DNA from 2 places in the Serratia rubidaea genome. Region 1 is predicted to be linked to the other one. Evidence: predicted binding sites of a transcription regulator. Region 1 holds the regulator's gene; the other holds the start of a gene.

Region 1 (4,810 bases):
GCTACCTGAACCCGTGCCTGGACTCCTCCACCCGCTTTGTCGACAAAGTGATGGGGGAACTGGTCAAAATGCATCAGGAGGCGGGGCAGCCGATCGGCACCTGGCACTTTGGTGGCGATGAGGCGAAAAACATCCGTCTGGGGGCCGGCTACACCGACGTGAAGAAACCGGAGGCGGGCAAGGGGATGCTCGATCTGAGCAAGGAAGATAAGCCATGGGCGAAGTCGCAGGCCTGCCAGCGGCTGATCGACAGCGGTAAAGTGGCGGATATGGAACATCTGCCGAGCTACTTCGGCCAGGAGGTCAGCAAGCTGGTGAAGGCGCACGGTATCGATCGGATGCAGGCCTGGCAGGATGGCCTGAAAGACGCCAAGGACGCCAAAGCGTTCGCCACTTCGCGTGTGGGCGTCAACTTCTGGGATACCCTGTACTGGGGCGGTTTTGACTCGGTGAACGACTGGGCCAACAAGGGTTATGAAGTGGTGGTCTCCAACCCGGACTATGTCTATCTGGACTTCCCGTATGAAGTGAACCCGAACGACAGCGGCTATTACTGGGGCACCCGCTTCAGCGACGAGCGCAAGATTTTCAGCTTTGCTCCGGACAATATGCCGCAGAATGCCGAAACCTCGGTCGACCGTGACGGCAACGCGTTCAGCGCCAAGAGCGACAAGCCGTGGCCGGGGGCGCACGGTCTGTCCGCCCAGCTGTGGAGCGAGGTGGTGCGAACCGATCCGCAGATGGAGTATATGATCTTCCCACGTGCGCTGTCGGTGGCCGAGCGCGCCTGGCACCGCGCCGACTGGGAGCTGGACTATCAGGCGGGCCGCGAGTACAAGGGTGGGGAAACCCGCTTTGTCGACGGCAAAAAGCTGGCGCAGGAGTGGCAGGTTTTTGCCAATATCCTGGGGCAGCGTGAACTGGCCAAGCTGGATGCGGGCGGTATCCGCTATCGCCTGCCGGTGCCGGGCGCACGCATTGACGGCGGCAGGCTGGAGGCCAATATTGCACTGCCGGGCCTGACCATCGAGTATTCGACCGACGGCGGTCAGAGCTGGCAGCGCTATGATGACGCCGCCAGACCGGCGGTGCAGGGCGAGGTGCAGGTGCGTTCGGCAAGCCCGGACGGCAAGCGCTTCAGCCGCGCGGAGCCGGTAACGGCCTAAGCCAAACGTCTGCGGCGCCCATCGCTATAACGGCGGGCGCCGCAGCGGCTCCTCGATCGACAGGCATAAAAAAACCGCCGTGCGGCGGTTCCTGATTTACGCTGGCAGGCCAGCTTTATTTCTTGTTATGCAGCGTATCGTTTTCACGGCAGTCACCGCTGGTGCAGTGGCCATACAGGTACAGGCTGTGGTTGGTGAGCTTGATGCCGTGCTGTTTGGCGATATCACGCTGACGCGCTTCGATGGACTCATCGCTGAACTCGATCACTTTGCCGCAGTCCAGGCAGATCAGGTGATCGTGGTGATGCTGTTGGGTCAGCTCAAATACGGACTTGCCGCCTTCGAAGTTGTGACGGGTAACGATACCGGCGTCGTCAAACTGGTTCAGTACGCGGTAAACCGTCGCCAGACCAATCTCTTCGCCCATGTCGATCAGTTTCTTATACAAATCTTCCGCACTGACATGATGGCAAGCCGGATCTTGCAGCACTTCCAGGATTTTGAGTCGCGGAAGCGTGACTTTTAAGCCGGCCTTCTTCAATGCGGTGTTGTTGTCAGTCATGCGGATTCAGTCCTGTTACTATGCTAATCAGTTGAGGCATTGTTGCCTGTGGCATCGGTCGGCACAAAGCGTTAATAGCGACTCATTATAGAACCGGTTGACCTAAATGGAAACCGCCGGTTGTTAACAAAAGTCTATTGCGCCGTTACATGTTGCGCGTGCAACATCTTGATGAATGGGATAAACCGGGGCCAGAGTCTACCGTGACGGGGAGGGAAGTTACTAATATGTAGCTTCTATTGCTTCAATCCGTGATGCCGATAACGGCCCCGCCGGTCAGCGGGAGCCGTCTCGCAGCATTGCGGAGCATAATATCAGCCGATGATATCGGCCAGGCTCAGCTCTGCGACGATCTGTTTGACCCAGGCTTCTACGCGTTCGTTGGTCAGTTCCGGCTGGCGGTCTTCATCAATGGCCAAACCGATAAAGTTGTCGTCGTCCGCCAGACCCTTGGAGGCTTCGAAATGGTAGCCTTTGGTTGGCCAGTGGCCGACGATAGCGGCGCCGCGCGGTTCGATAATATCGCGGATGGTGCCCATCGCGTCGCAGAAGTACTCGGCATAGTCTTCCTGATCGCCGCAGCCGAACAGCGCAACCAGCTTACCGTTGAAGTCTATTTCTTCCAGCGTCGGGAAAAAGTCGTCCCAGTCACATTGTGCTTCACCGTAGTACCAGGTCGGGATGCCCAGCAGCAAAATGTCGAATGCGTCCAGATCTTCTTTGCTGCTTTTGGCGATGTCGTGAATCTCAGCAACATCATCGCCGAAGTCTTTGCGAAGGAGCTTTTGAATCATCTTGGCAATGTTTTCGGTATTGCCCGTGTCGCTGCCAAAGAAAATGCCTACGTTAGCCATATTGCGTATAACCTTTTAATTCAATAAATTACAATACGTTTCGCCTGCTGATCGCATCGGTATCGTTGTAAAGTAGCGTCTTGGTAAAGACCTGGGTCCCACCGGTAAACGCCTATCATGCCAGAAATTTGCTCCGGGGTTTTATCGCGTTCATGCGATGCCGGAAAGTAAGGCGGCGTTAAGCGGGCATCGCCTTACGCCGTGTGCGGCTGCCGCACGTTATTATTGCGACGGCTGTTCGTCCGCCAGCTGCGCCAGCAGCATTTGCTCGATCAGTTCGCTGCGGCTGATGTTGCGCTGTTCGGCCAGCCTGTTCAGCGCTTCCACCGCTTCCGCGTTGATTTTCAGTTCCACACGCCGTAACCCGCGGACTTTATCGCGCCGTAACTGATTACGCTTATTGATTCTAAGCTGTTCATCACGGGATAACGGGTTGGTTTTCGGGCGCCCCGGACGGCGTTCATCTGCGAACAGATCCAGCGTCGTGCGATCCGTTTGTTCTTTTGCCATAGGTAGCGGTACTGCAAGGGAATTAGCATCAAAAAGCGATGGTCTGCTTTCCGGACGCTGTGGTTAATACCGTTCAGGTCGTTACAACCTAAGCCAACTTTGCCCCCAATCTGGCGCCGGACAGCACGCTGGGGATGGCGGCAAAAATTATAGCGCGCCATCTTACCCCAGCAGGCGTCGCAACGACAATGCCTAACTGAGGCGCAAACGCGCTAAGCCGTTATCTTTAGCGCGTTTTTTCGCCACCTGCGTTCAGGGCTGGCCCAAAAAGCGGTGAATGGCGCGCAGCACCGCCTGCGGTTTTTCCGCATGCACCCAGTGTCCGGTGCCGGCCACCTCGTAGGCGCGCGCCTGCGGAAACTGGCGCGCGATGGCGTCGCGATAGCTGTTTTGCACGTACTCTGACAGCCCGCCGCGGATAAACAGCGTTGGGTGGGGCCAGGCGGGCACTTCGCGCCAGCCGATAATCGCCGCGTAGTTGGCGATCAGCACCGGCAGGTTGAAGCGCCACTCTCCCTGGTGAAAGGATTTCAGCAGGAACTGAATGACCCCTTCTTCATCCAGATAGTCGCGCATCAGCTGCGCCGCCTGCTGGCGCTGGGTAAGGCCGGCGTCGCTGACCGCCGTCAGGGCGGCGAAGATGTCGTCATGGTGGCGGCTCGGGTAGGCCACCGGGGCGATATCGATCACCACCAGCCGTGCAATGCGGTCGGGCGCCAGCGCGGTCAGCGCCATGGCGGCCTTGCCGCCCATCGAATGGCCGATCACGATGGCGCGGGCGATCTGGAGGTCGTCCAGCAGCGTCAGCAGGTCTTGCGCCATCGCGGCATAGCTCATCTCATCGGAACGCGGCGACAGGCCGTGGTTACGCAGATCGACTTTAATCACGCTGTGCTGCTGATTCAGATCGCGCGCCAGCACCCCGAGGTTGTCGAGATTGCCGAACAGGCCGTGGATCAGCAGGATAGGCAGGGTATCGGTGTTCTCCGCCTGTGCGGCCAGCAATTGATAATGTAATTTCATCGCGAAGTTCATGATCTTGAGAGGTTCTGATAGGGTATCATACTCATTATCTGCAAAGGTGATGGATTGGCAGTGCTGACGCACCCCGTGATCCACCGTCGTTCCCGCCCGCCCGTGCCGGCAGGATAAAAAATGACGGGGATATAGGTAATAGTCTGCTTTTGCCCGCGAACGGCACTTTGTTGTGTCTGCCCCCGCGCTTTTAACTTTATAATCCCTCGGCCTGAAACCAGAACCTGGCTTCGGGCTTTAAGTAGAAAACACAGTACTGGATAAAGATGAAAACTATTGAAGTCGACGAAGAACTTTACCGTTATATTGCCAGCCACACGCAACATATCGGGGAAAGTGCGTCCGATATTTTACGGCGTATGTTGAAGTTTTCCGCAGGGCAACCTGTGCGTAGCGCAAGCGTTGTGGCCCAGAATCAGGAGCCGGAAAAAGCGGCGCCGTCACGCCCGCGCGATCGCGTCCGCGCCATGCGCGAACTGCTGCTGTCGGATGAATACGCCGAGCAGAACAAAGCCGTAAATCGCTTTATGCTGGTACTTTCTACGCTGTATACCCTGGATGCTGCCGGCTTCGCCATGGCGACCGAGGCATTGCATGGCCGTACCCGCACCTATTTTGCCGGCGATCAGCAAACGCTGCTGGCAAATGGAACGCACACCAAACCGAAACACGTTCCGGGCACG
Region 2 (4,810 bases), 1.5 Mb from region 1:
CGGTACGCCGGTTTGGGTTGACGGCGTACTGACGCGCACCGTCGGCACGGTATCGATGGATATGCTGGCGGTGGATCTGACGCCGTGCCCGCAGGCGGCCATCGGCGCGGAGGTAGAGCTGTGGGGCCGGCATTTGCCGGTGGATGACGTGGCCGCCGCAGCCGGTACGCTGGGGTACGAGCTGCTGACGGCATTAACGCCGCGGGTGCCGGTGGAGGCCGGCGCTTAACATTAACTGACCCGGTTTAACTGGCCTTTTAACTGTTTACTGCGCTGCCGGGCGTGCAGCGCCAGTAAACAGCCTGTCGCCATCACTAATGCCAGCGCCATTTTCGGCTGCAGCGGCAGCGCCATCGCCAACAGTCCCAGCGCCGCGCCGCCGGCCATCTGCACAAAACCCACCAGCGCCGAAGCCACGCCGGCCTCATTGGAGTAAGGCTCCAGCGCATAGCTGGTGGCCGGGCCCATCACAAACGCCAGTCCGGCGCAGCCGATGGCAACCGGCAGCATATAGGCCAGCCAGTGGGTTTGCGCCGCCGGTGACAGGAAGGCGATGTCAAACAGCAGGGCCGCACATCCCAGTCCCATCAGCACGCCGCCGGTCGCCAGGCAAAATGGCCGGCCGACCTTGCGGATCACCCGGTTGACGAAAAAACTCACCAGCATAATCCAGAAGCCGTTGGCGCCGAATGCCACGGAAAACTGCAGCGGCGTCAGGCCGGCGGTGCCCATCAGCACATTCGGCGCCAGCGAGACGTAAGTGAGCGCCATGCCCATGGCGCCCGAGTTGACCACGGCAAAAGAGACAAAGCGTGACTGACCCAGGATCCGTGCATACTGGCGTACGGGCAGCCCTTTTACCGGCCGCGTATCCGCCGGCCGGGTTTCCGGCAGGCGCAGGGCGATCAGCACGAATACCAGCAGCGCGTAAAGGACCAGGAACCAGAAGGGAGCGCGCCAGCCGAACGCTTCCGCCAGCAAACCGCCCAGCAGCGGCGCCAGCGCCGGGATAATATTCAGCGTACCGTTGAGGAAGCCGAAGGCGCGCGCGGCGTCGTCGCCGTTCATGCGGTCACGCACGCCGCTAAACGCCACCACGGCGGTACAGCAGACCGCGACGCCCTGCAGCAGGCGTGAGGCGATAAACAGCGTCGGGCTGTCGGCCAGCGCGGCCATCGCTGCGCCAATCATATACAGGATGATGCCGGCCAGTGCGACCGGCTTGCGGCCATAGTTATCCACCAGCGGGCCGGCGACGACCTGGCCCAGCCCCAGCACCAGAATAAACAGCGAAATAGTGGATTGGATCACCGCTTCGCTGCTGTTCAGGCCCAGAGCGATAGCCGGTATGGCCGGCAGATAGAGGTCGATGCCTAACGGTCCCAGCAAGACCAGGCTCAGCAGGAGAAAGAGAAATTTTTGCATAATAAAAAGTAGCACATCCGGGTGGCAAAGTGGCTTAGGGTAGTGCCTCCGCGGAGAAATGAAAAGCGCGGCGCACCATGTTGTTATACCGTCAGCGCGACCACGGCGCTGAAGGCCGTGCAAGCGCGCCCGTCCGGGCTAGGGCAGCGGTGCGGCGTCGTGACGAAAATAGCAGTTGGCCACCACGTCAGCGACGTATCGGGCCTGATGCTTGGCATCGTCCAGCGCCCGGTGCGGCGTGCCTTCGAACGGTCGGCTCTTTTTCGGGTTAAAACCGTGCAGGTCCGCCAGCGTTACGAGGGTGCGAACGTCCTGCGTATGCCAGAACTTCCATGGGCAGGGCATCGCCAACTGCTGAAAGGCGTGCTCCAGAATGGCGCAGTCAAACTCTTTGCCGTTGCCCCAGACCTTGACCGTATCGGTGCTGTGCATATGCATAAAGCGGCTCAAGTTGGTCAGCACGCGTTTTAGGCTGTCGCTGCCGCTAAAGGCGGCCTTGCGCGCCTCATCGGATTGTTTGGCCCACCAGGCGACGGTGTCCAGACCGATCGTTCTGCCGTCCTGTTCTTTTTGTGGGCTGACGGCCGCTTCAAACTCCTCGCCCAACTGACCGGTTTTCGGATCGAAAAATACGGCGGCAACCACCAGTATGACCGCGCTTGGTTTCACATCCAGCGTTTCTATATCCAACATCACATGGTGCATCGGGTTTCTCTGCTCGCCAAAACGTGATCACAGGATACTACAAAGCCGACATGGTCGCGCAGCATCAATTCAGGGCAGGCGTAAAAGGGGGAATCACGGTATGATACGCCTAGATTTTGCTGGAGGTAGTCGCCGGAGTGAGAACGCTGATCTTTATTTGTTGCATGTTGGGGTATGCGCTGGTGCTGGGGTACCTGGGCACCTTTGTGGCAGACAAAGTCTGCGAGGGCTACAGCAACTACAGCAAAATTTGTCGCATGGTGGATATCACCGAACCGCATATTTCTGACGCGCCGCCGCCTTCGGCCAGATAATCGCCGATTTCTCCTCTTTCTCTGCTGTTATCCACCGGACACCGTCGCCAGTTTTCCTGCTGATAAATGCCGAGCATGCTTGAATTCCCCATCCATAAAAGATAATAATTATCATTGTTATTATCTTTACAATTATTTTCACTTGCTTAACACCAGCGCACCGCATCACGCACAGACCGGACGGTCATCGAAACCGTTTTGTCTCTTTGCGGTGCAAATTTTATGGCTTCCAATAGGAATTACGGCTATGTCTGGGATTTTTCCTGTCAAACGCTCCCGTCTGTTCTGCGCCATCGCGCTGTTTTTACCGCTCTCTTCCTGGGCGGAAGATACGCTGCTGGTGACCGCCGGGCCGGCGGACACGGCGGACTCCGCCACCCACGGCTACACCGCCGGCACCAGCCAGGGGGCGACGAAAACCGACCGTCCGCTGATTTTGACCGGGCAGACGGTGTCGGTGGTGACGCGTCAACAGATGACCGACCAGAATGCATTAACGGTTAACGATGCGCTGAAGTATACGCCGGGGGTATTCACCAATTTTTCCGGCGGGGCGACGCGCTATGACACTATTGCGCTGCGGGGCTTTCATGGCGGCGATGTGAATAACACCTTCCTGGACGGGCTGCGGTTACTGAGCGACAGCGGCAGCTACAACGCGCTGCAGGTTGATCCCTGGTTCCTGGAGCGGGTTGACGTGATTAAAGGGCCGTCTTCGGTCATGTACGGCCAAAGTATCCCCGGCGGTCTGGTGGCGCTGACCAGCAAACGGCCGCAGTTCGCTACGGAAGGGCACCTTAACCTGACGGGCGGCAATCACCATACCCAAGGCGGGGCGTTTGACGTGACCGGCGCGCTGTCGGATCAATGGGCATACCGGCTGACGGGCATGACGCGCAGCAGCGATACCATGTATGACCACCAGCGCGAAGAGCGCTACGCGATCGCGCCGTCGCTGCTGTGGCAGCCGAGTGAAGACACCTCGCTGCTGCTGAAAGCCTACCTGCAAAAAGATCCGTCCGGTGGCTATCACAGCGCGGTGCCGGCAGACGGCAGCCTGTATGCCAGCCAGGGCGACAAGCTGGGGCGGGGATTCTTTGACGGCGACAGCCGCCATAATGTGTTCAAGCGTTGGGAACAGATCTACAGCTACGCCTTCTCGCACCGGTTTAACGATATCTGGACCTTCCGGCAAAACGCCAGCTATACCCATTCGAACGTTGAACTGGAGCAGGTTTATCAGGCGGGCTGGAATGACGATCATACGCTGCTGAACCGCTACTACAGCGGTTCTAATACCTCGCTGGACGCCTACGCCGTGGATAATCAGCTGGAAGCCGAGTTCGCCACCGGTCTGTTGGACCATAAGGTGCTGCTGGGGCTGGGCTATCAGCGTTTCCGCAATAATCTGTGGGATGAGGCCGGCGGCGCTTCGCCGCTGAACCCTTATACCGGCGAGGCGGAGGAGCCATTGCTGACCGGCGTCACTCGCACCGACTCGCGCCGCCGCTACCAGCAAACCGGCGTCTACCTGCAGGATGAGATCGCCCTGAATAACTGGTATCTCAACCTGGCCGGCCGTTACGATCGTCTGGAAAGCAAAAATACTAACCTGACTGCGGACAGTAGCGATTCGCGCAACGATCACCACTTCAGCGGTCGCGCCTCGCTGCTTTATCACTTCGACAACGGCTTCTCGCCGTATGCCAGCTACAGCACGGCGATCACCCCGGAAGCGTTGGCGGATAAAGACGGCCATATGCTCAAGCCCAGCACCAGCAAGCAGTATGAAGTCGGCCTGAAATACCAGCCGCCGGGCAGCACATCGCTGTACAGCGTGTCGCTGTACGATCTCACGCAGAAAGACGTGGCGAACCGGGTGGTGCAGCAGAGTTACTACGATCCTGCCGGGAAGGTGCATTCGCAGGGGATTGAACTGGAAGCGCGCTCTCAGGTGACCGATCGCCTTAATGTGATTGCCGGTTACACCTATAACAAGGTGAAATTTAAAGACGCCATCGACGGCAATAACGGCAATACGCCGTATCTGGCGCCGGACCAGATGGCGACGCTGTGGGGGCAGTATGATGCCGGTTATGGGCTGAACGTCGGCGCGGGCGTGCGTTATATTGGCAAACAGTGGGCGGATAATGAGAATACCCGGCGCATTCCGTCCGTGACCTTACTGGACGCTTCGGTACGCATGAATCTGGCGCAGGTGGCGCCGACGCTGAAGGGCGCCTACGTCCAGCTGAACGTTAATAATCTGGCGGACAGAAAATACGTCGCGGCCTGTTACGGCACCAGCTACTGCTATTGGGGGCAGGAGCGCAGCGTTGTCGCGACGGTGGGGTACGATTTCTGAC

What was found. The regulator Fur, encoded in region 1, represses iron uptake genes when iron is present. The targets are predictions, from matches to a motif close to ATAATAATGAGAACNACTATCAA.
Region 2: the regulator Fur is predicted to act here: its motif matches at 2,543-2,565, upstream of I6G83_RS19820 (TonB-dependent siderophore receptor).

The regions. Positions count from the first base shown of each region.
Region 1 is NZ_CP065640.1:2,749,151-2,753,960, forward strand. It holds gene I6G83_RS12825 (beta-N-acetylhexosaminidase) at 1-1,166, shown strand, start outside; gene fur (ferric iron uptake transcriptional regulator) at 1,282-1,728, opposite strand; gene fldA (flavodoxin FldA) at 2,043-2,582, opposite strand; gene ybfE (LexA regulated protein) at 2,805-3,092, opposite strand; gene ybfF (esterase) at 3,345-4,127, opposite strand; gene seqA (replication initiation negative regulator SeqA) at 4,394-4,810, shown strand, end outside.
Region 2 is NZ_CP065640.1:4,212,674-4,217,483, reverse strand. It holds gene dadX (catabolic alanine racemase DadX) at 1-229, shown strand, start outside; gene I6G83_RS19835 (multidrug effflux MFS transporter) at 232-1,425, opposite strand; gene I6G83_RS19830 (3'-5' exonuclease) at 1,564-2,130, opposite strand; gene I6G83_RS19825 (hypothetical protein) at 2,268-2,444, shown strand; gene I6G83_RS19820 (TonB-dependent siderophore receptor) at 2,692-4,809, shown strand.